Regions from separate parts of the Paucibacter sp. XJ19-41 genome, predicted to be linked through region 2. Evidence: riboswitches for the same ligand, from Rfam matches in the RefSeq annotation. Region 2 holds a riboswitch; the other holds the start of a gene.
The links. Region 2 has a riboswitch for cobalamin ahead of PO768_RS23885 (TonB-dependent receptor). Riboswitches for the same ligand answer to the same signal wherever they lie in the genome.
Positions count from the first base shown of each region.

Region 1: it holds a riboswitch for cobalamin, as region 2 does, so the genes downstream of both, PO768_RS09940 (TonB-dependent receptor domain-containing protein) here and PO768_RS23885 (TonB-dependent receptor) in region 2, are expected to answer to the same signal.

Region 1 is NZ_JAQOWX010000028.1:46,320-52,096, forward strand. Features, by position in the region: gene PO768_RS09925 (FecCD family ABC transporter permease) at 1-318, opposite strand, end outside; gene PO768_RS09930 (ABC transporter substrate-binding protein) at 318-1,229, opposite strand; gene cobU (bifunctional adenosylcobinamide kinase/adenosylcobinamide-phosphate guanylyltransferase) at 1,226-1,798, opposite strand; gene PO768_RS09940 (TonB-dependent receptor domain-containing protein) at 1,802-3,694, opposite strand; cobalamin riboswitch at 3,769-4,006, opposite strand; gene PO768_RS09945 (hypothetical protein) at 4,009-4,443, opposite strand; gene pth (aminoacyl-tRNA hydrolase) at 4,440-5,075, opposite strand; gene PO768_RS09955 (TolC family protein) at 5,117-5,777, opposite strand, start outside.
Region 2 is NZ_JAQOWX010000126.1:3,384-9,160, forward strand. Features, by position in the region: gene PO768_RS23880 (ATP-binding protein) at 1-1,677, shown strand, start outside; cobalamin riboswitch at 1,728-1,979, shown strand; gene PO768_RS23885 (TonB-dependent receptor) at 2,133-4,292, shown strand; gene PO768_RS23890 (PepSY domain-containing protein) at 4,296-5,777, shown strand, end outside.

The DNA.
Region 1 (5,777 bases), on a different contig from region 2:
GGCCGGCGAGAAGCCGACCATGAAGAGCAGCACGGCCACGCCCAGCGAGGCGCCGGCCGAGCAGCCCAAGAGATAGGGGTCGGCCAGCGGATTGCGGAACAGGCCCTGCGCCACCGCGCCGGCCAGCGCCAGCAGCGCTCCGGCCAGCCAGGCACCCAGCGAGCGGGGCGCGCGGATGTCCCAGAGGATTTGCTGCATCACCGGGTCCTTGTCGACCCAGGGGCTCCAGCCGGTGCTGCCTATGGCCAGGCCCAGCGCCAGCAGCGCGGCGCTGCCGAGCAGCAGCATCAAGAGCCACAGGCCATGGCGAGCGCTCATCAGCGCATCCCTCCCGGGGGCGCATTGAAGGGCACGGTGGGCAGGGCCACCGGGCCGACGGCGGCCTCGCGCAGGCAGCGGGCCATCAGCGCGGCGGCCTCGTCCATGCGCGGGCCTGGGCGCACCAGCACATCAGATTCGGCCGGCACCCAGACGCAGATCTTCTTGTTTCTGACCGCCTGGATCGCACCCCAGCCGGGGCGCTGTGGCAGGCCCGACGCACTGCGCTGGCCCACCATGATGACCTGCGGGTCGGCGCGCACGACGAACTCGGGATTTAGCTTGGGGAAGGGCCCCAGCTCGGCCGGCACGATATTGCGGCCGTGCAGCCGGCTCAGGATCTCGCCCATGAAGGAGGCTGTGCCGGCCGCATAGGGCGCAGAGTCGACCTCGTAATAGATGCGCAGGCCGCGCGCAGCTGGCGGCAGGCTGGCCGCGCTGTGGGTGATGGCGCCGTCGATGCGGTTCCAGATTCGGCGCGCGTCGTCAGGCTTGCCCAAGAGCTGCGCGATCTTGTCCAGCACCCGTCGCACATCGCCCAGACTCTTTGTCTCCAGCGCGATGACCTTGATGCCCAGCGCCTCCAGCCGGTCCATCAGGCGCGAGGACATGCCCAGCAGCACGACATCGGGCTTCAGTGCCACCAGGGCCTCGATGCTGGTGTCGTCCAGCCCGCCCAGCTTGGGCAGGGCGCGGGCGGTGGCCGGGTAGTTGGAGAAGCGGTCGGTGCCGACCAGGCGGGCGCAGTCGCCCAGCTCGCAGACCGTCTCGGTCAGCGAGGGCAGCAGGCTGACGATGCGCCTGGGCACCTCGGTCAGCGTGACGGTTTGGCCGCGGTCGTCCTTGACGGTGATCGCTGCCTGGGCCAGCCCCGCCAGCACCATCAGCATGCTTGCCAACAGACGTTTCATAGCCTTCCTTCTTCTTTCTCCACCGCTCGGGTCCAGGCCTGGCCGGCCACCATCAGGGTCAGGTCTTGACAGCGCCGGGCCACGGCCTGGTTCAGACGGCCCAGTTCGTCGACATAAAAGCGCGCCGCACTCGACATCGGCGACACACCCCAGCCCACCTCGTTGGAGACGAATAGCACCGGCGAAGGCAGCGTCGGCAGCAGGTCCAGCAGGCGCTGGCGTTCGAGCTGCCAGCCGGCCAGGTCGGGCTGGTCGTCCATAGGCATCAACCAGTTGGTCAGCCACAAGGTCAGGCAGTCGACCAGGATCAGCCGCCCGGGGGCGGCGATTGAGGCGAGCCCCTGAGCCATTGCCAGCGGTGCTTCTATCGTGTCGAAGCCCGCCGGTCGGTCTTGTTGATGGCGCGCGATGCGCGCGCTCATTTCGGTGTCAAAAGCCAGCGCCGTGGCCAGCACCGTGACCTTGTGGCCGGGCACGGCCGCCAGCCAGGCCTGCGCCAGCCTTTCGGCATGGCGCGACTTGCCGCTGCGCTGGCCGCCGACGATCAGGTGGTGCTGGGCGGCGCTCATGGCTTAGAGCTCCGGGGTGTAGCGCAGACCGACGAAGAACTGGAAAGGCGCATTGGCATAGCCGCGCGCGGTCTCGTACTTGCGATCGAAGGCGTTGTCCAGCTTGAGCTGCAGGCGCAGCTGCTGATTCAGGCTGTACTGCGCATCCAGGTCCAGCGTGGCATAACCGCCCAGCTGGATACCGGTGTTTAGGTTGTCGGTGCGCTTGCCGCTGGCCAGGATTTGGGCGCCCAGGGCCCAGCCGGCCACGTCGGTCTCTGCGCGCAAGCTGCCATGGGTTTTGGCGCGGCGGGCCAGCACCTTGCCGTAGTTCTTGTGGCCTGCCAGCTCTGTGACGTCCTTGGGCGATTGCAGGTCCAGAGATCCGGACAGACGCACCACGCCGAAACTCGTGTTGCCCTTCAGGCTCAGGCCTTGCAGGCGGGCCTGGCCGACGTTTTCGTAGCAGCCGAACCCGTCCCGGCAGGGACCGGGTGCGCCGAAAATGATCAAGTCATCGACCAGGTTGCGGTAGGCCGTCAGGCTGGCGCCATGGACGCCTTGTGTGAAGTGCAGGCCGATCTCGGCGTTCTTGCCCTTCTCGGGCTCCAGATTGGGTTTGCCATACTGGCTGAAGCGCTGGTAGAGAGAGGGGGCTTTGAAGGCCGTGCCGTAGGAGCTGAGCAGGCGCCATTGCGGGCTCAGCTGGTAGCCGGCAGCGAGCGTGCCGGTGTTGGCGCTGCCGAACTCGCTGTCGCGGTCATGGCGCGCATGGGCTTGCAGCGACAGCGGGCCGGCGGACCAGAGATAGCCCAGCCCCACGGCATCTTGGTGGCGGTCGGCCTTGCCGCCGGCCACACTGGTGTTCAGCAGCTTGTCCTCGCGGCGCTCGAGCGAGCCGTTGAGCTGGCCGCCTCCCATCTTGAGGCCGGCGCTGAGCGCGATGGAGCGGGTGCGGGTTTCGGTCTTGTAGACGCTGGGCTTGGTTTCGTAGTTGTCGGTGGATTCGCCGATGCTCAAGCTGGTGTCCAGCGCCGTGCTCCACTGCGCGGTCCAGGCGGCGCGCAGCGCGCGGGCGGCGTTGATATTGCGGTCGTCGACCTTGGGCTTGGCCGTGGCGTCGTACTGGCTGTTGATATGGCTGTCGATGCCGATCAGGTCGACGCGGTGAGCCTTGTTCAGCTGCGCGCCCAGGCGCAGGCTGGCGCTGCGGCTGCGGTAGCCGTCGATATCGGGGCTGTAGCCTGGATCGCCGATCACCGGTCGGGTGTTGAAGCCATCGCTGCGCTCGCTGGCGACGGAGAGCGCGTAGTCGAAAATGCCGTTCAGGCCGCTGATGCTGGCGTCCAGCTTTGCCAGGCCGTTGTTGCCGCCGCCCACACCCAGCTCCAGCAGCGGTGCGCCCTCGCCCTTGCGGGTGAAAATCTGCACCACGCCACCGATGGCATCGGAGCCGTAGATCGCGCTTGCGGCGCCACGCACGATCTCGATGCGCTCGATCTGCGCCAGGGGCAGCGACTGCCAGGATGCGCCGTCGGTGCGCTGCGAGTCGTAAGGCACACCGTCGATCAAGACCTTGGTGTGGCGGGTTTCGGCGCCGCGCACGAACAGGCTGGTGTTGGCACCGGGGTTGCCGTTGCGGACCATCTCGAAACAGGCCTGGCTGCGCAGCAGATCGGCCAGGCCGCCAAAGGCCTGGCGCTCGATGTCGGCGCGGGTGATCACGGTGGCATCGGCCAACACCTGGCTCAGCGCCTGCGGGCTGCGGGTGGCGGTCACGAAGACCGGGTCGAGACCCTTGCGGCCGGCGGACTGGGCGTGGGCCTCGGGCAGGGCCGCCAGCAGCGCCAGGGCAAAGGGAGTCATGCGCAGCAGTGCGCTCGTCGCGCGTGCGGGACGCCGAACAGAAGTATTCATTTATGGACCAACAACAGTACATCCAGGACGCCAGCTTCCCCGCGGGTCCTGTGGAACGACGGCCCGGCCAACGCCGGGACATCACTTGTTGGCCGGTATCCGGGCTGGTGGATGCAAGCTCTGAGTCCTTCCCAGCGCCTCAAGCGCCAGTGGAGCGAGTACAGAACCGGAAGCCGCGCTAGGCGACTTCGTCCACTTACCGTTGCGGGGACAGCTCAGGTTAGGTTTACCTCGGCGAGGCGCGCCCTTCTGATTCCCGTTTAACTGCGCAGCCATGACGGCTGCACGAGCACCAACGCCGTGGATTCTAGCGGCTAGCGTGGTGCCGAGGCGGCGCTGCTCTTGGGCCGCTTGGGTTTCTTGGTCTTGGGCTTCTTGGTCGACGGCGGTTTGTCGCCCTCCGCCTTGCTCAGCACCGGCTCGGGCCGAGCCAGGCCATCGATGCCGACAGGCCCACCCTTGGGATGGCTGGCCTCGAAACGCTGGCGCTCACGCTCGAGCTCGCGGGCCCGCTTGGCATCGGCGCGCTGGCGCTGCAGGGCCTCGCGCTGCGCGGCCGAGGCCGGCTGCTCGTATTCGACGGCCCGGTGGGTGCCGGCCTTGCCGTCGGGGCAGGGCGAGTCGCGCAGATCGCGGCCCTCGGGCCCGCAGCGATAGACGCCGGTGCTGCGGGTTTCGGTCTGTGCCGGCACGCCGCTGACCACGGCCATCAAGGCGATGGTGCAGCAGGTGAGCGGCAGGGCGTTCATGATGATGCAGGCGCGGTGGGTGGCGTGTCCGGTTTGGGTGGCTTGGGCCTGGGCGGCTTGGCATGTATCTTCATCATGGCCCGCTCCAGTTCGCCTTTCAACATCAGATCGACGGATTCCAGCGACTTGGTGATGCAGTCCTCGATGGCCTGGCGTTCGGCCAGCGGCGGCTTGCGCAAGACATAGCCGGCCACCTCGGCCTTGACGCCGGGATGGCCGATGCCCAGCCGCAGCCGCCAGAAATTGGCCGAGCCCAGGCAGGCCTGCATGTCCTTGAGCCCGTTGTGGCCGCCGTTGCCGCCGCCTTGCTTGAACTTCATCTGGCCGGGCTCGATATCGAGCTCGTCATGGATGGCCAGGATCTCCTCGGGCGCGATCTTGAAGAAGCGCGCCAGCGCGGCCACCGATTTGCCGCTGAGGTTCATATAGGTCATCGGCTCCAGCAGCCAGATCGGCCCGGCCGCGCCAGGCGCGTTATTGATGCGCGCCACCAGGCCGTGATAGTTGCGGTCCACCGCCAGCGTGCCGCCGAGCTTGCGGGCCAGGTCATTGACCCACCAGAAGCCGGCGTTGTGGCGGGTGTCCTCGTATTCGGGGCCTGGGTTGCCGAGGCCAACAAAGAGTCGAATCATGGGCGGGATTATCCCTGCCCATGACCCGAGCCCGGCCGCGCTCAGCCGCCCCAGCCGCCGGCCAGCGCCTTGTAGACGCCCACCAGCGAGGTGGCGGCCGCCGTCTGCGACTGGGCCAGCCGGTCGCGCGCCGACAGCAGCTCGCGCTCGGCATCGAGCACCGCGAGGAAGTCGCTGACGCCGACACCGAAACGCTCGCGCGCGATCAGCGCCGCGCGCTCGGCGGCGCGGGCCGCGTCGAACAGGTGCTGCGCCTGCTGCTGGCTGCGGCTGTAGCCGGCCAGCGCACCCTCGGTCTCCTCCAGCGCACCGAGCACGGTGCGCTCGTAGCTCAGCAGCGCCACCTCGCTGCGCGCATCGGCGGCGGCGATCTGGGCCTTGATGCGGCCGAAGTCCAGCAGGTTCCAGACCAGCTGGGCGCCGAGGTTGTAGGCGTAGGAGGCGCCGTCGCCCAGATCGCCCAGGCGCGAGGCGTTCTGGCCCAGCGTGCCGCCCAAGGTGATGCGCGGGAACAGATCGCTGCGGGCCACGCCGGCGCGGGCCGCTGCGGCTGCGGCCTGAGCTTCGGCGGCCTGCACGTCGGGGCGGCGGCGCAGCAGGTCCTGCGGCGCGCCGATGCCGCCCAGCGCCACCGTCTTCAGGCCCGGCAGCGGCTTCACCTCGCTCAACTCCTGATCCAGCGCGGTGGGCGGCTGGCCGCTC
Region 2 (5,777 bases):
GCGGCGATGGAGGCCCTGAGCGGCCAGCGCCTGCCGCCGCCGCCGCCCGAGGTGACGCGCTTTCGGCGCGCGCTCGACGAGGCCGGCATCGCCCACCATGTGCTGGCCGACTGCATCGACATCGCCGACGAGGCCTGGCGTGCCGCCGCCGAGGGCCTGCTGCGGCCCTCGCGCTGGGTGGTGGTGCTGGCCCACAGCGGCGACGAAGGCCGCGCCTTCGGCCTGGCGGCCAAGGAGCGCTACCGCCATTACGTCGTTGCCGACGGCGAGAACGCGCCGGCCCAGGCGCCCAAGGATTCGCTGCTGGCGGCGCTGAAGATCAATGCCAAGCTGCCCGGCTGGCTGCTGCGCCAGCTGGCGACGATACGCTGCGTCAAGGACACCGAGACCGGAGCCAAGGCCGGCGGCGAGTGGATCACGCCCGAGGCCTATTACCGCGACGGTCGCGGCGGCCGCAGCCTCTGGGTGGAGGCGCGCGACTACCAGTTCGGCACCTCGGCGCTGGATTCGCGCCGCGCCTCGCTGGAGCGTGAGCTGAGCCGCTACGACAGCGAGCTGAGCCGCATCGCCAAGGAGCAGGCCGAGGTCGAGCGCCAGCTCAAGGACGTGCAGCGGGCGGCCCAGGGCCACAAGGCCGCGCGCGAGCTGGCCGAGCGGGCCGCCGAGTTTGCGGAAGGCCGGGCCCGCCTGGCCGGCTTGCGCCAGGCCCGTATCGAGGCCGCCACCCGCATGGCCGCGCTCGACGCCGAGCATGACCGCGCGCTGACCGCGGCCACCCGCAGCGAGCGCGACTATGAGGCCGCCCAGGGCGGGCTGAAGGCCAGCGAGGAGAATGTGCTGCGCGTGCTGCGCGAGCATGAGTCGCGCCGGCAAGACCTGGCCCTGGCGGCCAAGGCCTCGCGCGAGGCGCGCGAGCGCTTCCCGGCCAGCTGGACGCAGCCGGCCAAGGTGCAGGCGCTGCGCGACGAGTTCGAGAACGCCAAGCAGGCCGAGATCGCGGCTCGCCATGTGCAGCAGGAGCTGGACACCGGGGTGTGGGAGACCGATCCCGCCGTGCAGGAGCGCCATGCGCGGATGAACGTCTCGGTGCTGGAGCAGAGCAGCCAGCTGGAGGACCGCCGCGCCAGCAACGAGATGGCGCGCATCGCCGCCTTCAATGCCCGCGAGCGCTATATCGATGTGCTGCGCGCGACCGTGCGGCGCTACAAGAAGAATGTGCAGGAGCTCGGCGAACTGGCCGGCGTGATGGCCCAGGCCGAGCTGCCGCATCTGGACAACGACGATATGGTGCTGGCCCAGGCCGGCCTGCATGTGCGCTTCAACTTCGACGGCAAGGGCGAGGTGGGCCTGAACGACGGCGAGGCCTCGGGCGGCCAGCAGGTGCTCAAGAGCTTGATCCTGCTGGTGGGCCTGATGAAGGACGACGAGACCCCCGGCGGCTTTGTCTTTATCGACGAGCCCTTTGCCCATCTGGACGTGCGCAATATCCAGCTGGTCGGCCACTTCCTGCGCAGCACGCGCGCGCAGTACCTGCTGACCACGCCCATCACGCACAACGTCGAGGTCTTCGAGCCCAGCGAGATCACCCTGGTGACCAGCACGAAGCCGCGCGGCGAACGCTGGGCCCCGCCGATCGCGGTGATCACGCGGCGGCCCGAGAAGTCAATCTACGACTGAACGGCCGGGGCCTGGTCTTGCCCGATCAACATCGGGGTATACCGGCCTCGCATAGAATGCGCGCCGTTGGTGCTCGCGGGATCAGTCATTGATGCCGCAGTTAAACGGGAATCAGGAGGGAGCAGGGCCACGCGGCCCCATCCTTGCCTGAGCTGCCCCCGCAACGGTCAAACGGACCCAGGTTTCGACAGAAAGAAGAAACCTGCAGCTCATATCCGCAGCCCACTGGATGCCCCGGCGTCTGGGAAGGGCATATGAGCCGCGCCGTCAGCCCGGATACCGGCCAACAAGGCGATGCGCCGTCAGCCCTCGGGCCGGCGGCAGCGTCATGAGGTGCGCGGCCACGGGGAGGTGGTGCGCACGAGGGATGGTCCTTGCCTGTCTGCCTTGCTCTGTCCACCGCTGTTCGCGGCGCGGGCGGCGTGGCCGTCCCCCTTTGTTGAGCGCTGATCATCATGAAGAAGTTCCCTGCACGGCCTTGCGCCGTCGTGGCCCCCTGCGCGGCCGCTGCCCTGACCCTGCTGGGCATGCCGGCCTGCGCCGCCGAAGTCGACCCGCCCAGCACCGCGCCGACCACCGAGCTCAGGCCGGTGCTGGTGCAGGGGGCCTCGCACAAGGCCGGCGGCCTGAAGGCCCCGCAGCTGACGGCCTCGCGCCTGGCGCTGAGCGCGCTGGATACGCCGGCCAGCATCGAAAGCATCGATGTGTCCCTGCAGCAGGCCCGCGGCGACACCCGCGTGGCCGACACGGTGGGTCGCGCCACCGGCATCATGGTGCAGGCCTCGGCCACCTCGGGCAGCACCTACTCGAGCCGCGGCTTCACCGGCAACGAGTCGGTGGCCAGCGCCGAGGACGGGCTGCGCATGGCCACGGCCTCGGGCACCCAGTCCACGCCGACCGACAGCTGGGGCTATCAGCGCATCGAGATCCTGCGCGGCCCGGCCTCGGTGCTGTATGGCGACGGCAGCATCGGCGGCCTGGTCAACCTGGTCCGTAAGGCCCCGGGCCGCGAGACGGGCGCGGAGCTGACGGCAGGCCTGGGCACGGCCGGCGACTACCGGCTGGGTCTGGGCCTGAACCAGCCCCTGAGCGCCGGCACCGCGCTGCGCGTGGATGCGCTGGCCACTGGCGGCGACGGCCATGTGCAGCGCGGCGATCACCGGCACGCCAAGCTGATGAGCACGCTGCGCTGGCAGGCCACACCCGATCTGCGCCTGGACCTGAGCCTGGATGCGCATCGCGAACGTCCGAGCAATCACTTCGGCACGCCGCTGAAGGCCGATGGCAGCCTCTGGCCCGAGCTGCGCCGCGAGAACTACAACGTCAGCGACGCGCTCTGGCAGGTCGATCAGGACCGTGCCCGCGCGCGCCTGGACTGGCGCATCAACGATGCGCTGAGCGCCCGCGCCGTGGCCTACCGCTTCCAGGCCGATCGCCAGTGGCGCAATCTGGAGGAGTACAGCCTGGCCCCGGACGGCCAGCAGATCGAGCGCGTGGGCTATCTGGGCATCCAGCACCGGCTGCGCCAATCGGGGCTGCGGGCCGACCTGCTGGCCCGCGTTGGCGCTGTGCAGGCCCTGGTGGGCGTCGAGCAGATGGCGCTGGACTTCGTGCATGCCAACGACCGCTACGAATACAGCACCGTCAGCCGCGTGCCTTTGCAGGGTTTCGATCCCGGCCTCTACAAGGCCAGGGATGCGCTGCTGCCGCGCAGCCGCTCGGAGGTCGATCAGCAGGCCCTGTTCGCCGAGGCCAGCTGGCAGGCCGCGCCGCGCTGGCTGCTGAGCCTGGGGCTGCGCCGTGATCGCACTCGGGTGGATCGCGAGAATCTCAATCCAGCGCCCGGCACGGCGCTGCCGGCGCCCTGGGCGGCCCGCTTCAGCCCCAGCACCTGGCGCCTGGGCACGGTGTTCCAGCTCGATGCGACGCAAAGCCTTTATGCCCAGGCCAGCACCGGCACCGATCCGGTCGGCAATGTGGTGTCGATCTCCAGTGCCAACAAGGATCTGCGCCTGACCGAGGGCCGGCAGCTCGAACTGGGCTACAAGCGGGCCGGCGCCGGTCTGGAGTGGACGGCGGCGCTGTTCGAGATCGTCAAGGACCACATCATCACCTCGCCCCGGCCGAACCGCCCGGACGACAGCGTGCAGGGCGGCAGCCAGCGCTCGCGCGGCCTAGAGTTCGGCGCGGTCTGGACGCCGGCGCCGGGTTGGCGTGTCGATGCCAACACCGCGCTGGTGCAGGCCCGCTACGAGCATCTGTTCGTCGTCAACGCGGCCAAGGAGACGGTCTCGCTGGCCGGTCATCGCCCGCCCAATGTGCCCGAGCGCCTGGCCAATCTCTGGCTCAGCCACAGCGCGGGCGCCTACGAGATCGGCGCCGGGCTGCGCCATGTCGGCCAGCGTTTCACGAACCGCGAGAACGCGATGAGCCTGGCCGCCTACACGGTGCTCGATGCCAGCCTGGGCTGGCGCTTCAGCGAGGCCGCCAGCCTGCGCCTGCAGCTGCGCAATCTGGGCGACAAGCTCTATGCCAGCAGCATGGGCAGCGGCCGCGCCGCCATGCTGGGCGCGCCCCGCAGCGCCGCCCTGGTGCTGGACTGGCGGCTGCGCTGAGCGATGAAGCGCTGGCTCCATCTCCTCCATCGCTGGCTGGGCATCGCGCTGGGCCTGCTGATCCTGCTGTGGCTGCTCTCGGGCTTGGTGATGCTGTTCGTGGCCCGACCCGCGCTGCAGGAGGGTGAGCGGCTGCAGGCCTTGGCCCCGCTGCTTGCCGCGCCACCGCCGGTCAGCGCGGCCCAGGCCTGGGCCGCGCTGGGCATCGCGGGGGCACCCGAGGGCCTGCGACTGCAGCAGCAGCTGGGCCGGCCGGTCTGGCTGCTGCAGGAGGCGGGCAAGACCTGGCACGCGGTCGACGCCCTGACCGGACGGCCGCGTGTGCCGCTGACCGAGGCGCAGGCGCGGGCACTGGCCATCGAGCAGGGCGGGCGGCTCAGTGGCCGCCGGCTTGCCGTGGCCGAGGTCGAGCTGCTGCAGCGCGACCAGTGGAGCATTTACAGCCGCTTCAACGCGCAGCGCCCGCTGTACCGCGTGGCCCTGGTCCAGGGCGATGGCGACGAGGGGCTGGAGCTCTACATCGGCCAGCGCAGCGGCGAGCTGGTGCTGGACACGAGGGCCTGGGAGCGCGGCTGGAACTGGTTGGGCACGGTGACGCACTGGCTGTACTTCACGCCGCTGCGCGCCAACGGCCCCCTGTGGCGCCATGTGGTGCTGTGGAGCAGCGGGGCGGCGCTGGCCCTGGTGCTGCTGGGCCTGGTGCTGGGGATGCAGCGCCTGCGCCTGCGCGGCCGCTATGCCAGCGGCAGCGTCAGCCCCTACCGCGAGCGCTGGCAACGCTGGCACCATCTGCTGGGCCTGGGCGGCGGCCTGGTGCTGCTGACCTGGCTGTTCAGCGGCTGGCTGTCGATGGCGCCCTGGGGCTGGCCCGGCGGCGAGCGTGCGGCGGCCGGCGAGCAGCAGCGCTGGCGCGGCGGTGCGCTGCAGCCAGACTCGCTATCGCTTCCCGATGCTCTGCCTGCCGTTCTGCGCGATGGCGTTGGCGAGCTGGCCGCGCTGCGCTTCCAGGGTCAGCATCTGTGGCTGGCTTCGGCTCCCGGTGGCAGCCGGCTGCTGGACATGCAGGGCCAGGTCTTGCCCGAGGGGCTGGATGAGGCGCGGCTGCGCACGGCCGCCGCTAGCCTGCAGCCGGAGGCCCGCGTTGTCGAGGCCGGCTGGCTGCACGGCCCCGATCTGCACTACTACGCGCTGCGCCACCAGACCCGCGCCTTCCCGGTCTACCGCGTGGCTTTCGACGATGCCGCCGGCAGCGTCTACTATCTGGACCCGCGCACGGCCCGCGTGGCGCTGCGGGTAGACCAGGCCGGGCGCTGGAACCGCTGGCTCTTCAATGCCCTGCATCGCTGGGACTTCCCGCCGCTGGCCGCGTCGGTGCTGGGCCGCGATCTGGTGGTCACGGCCCTGAGCCTGCTGGGCGCGGCGCTGTCGCTGAGCGGCTGTGTGCTGGCCTGGCGGCGCCTGCAAAGCAGCCGCAGCCGCCGGAAC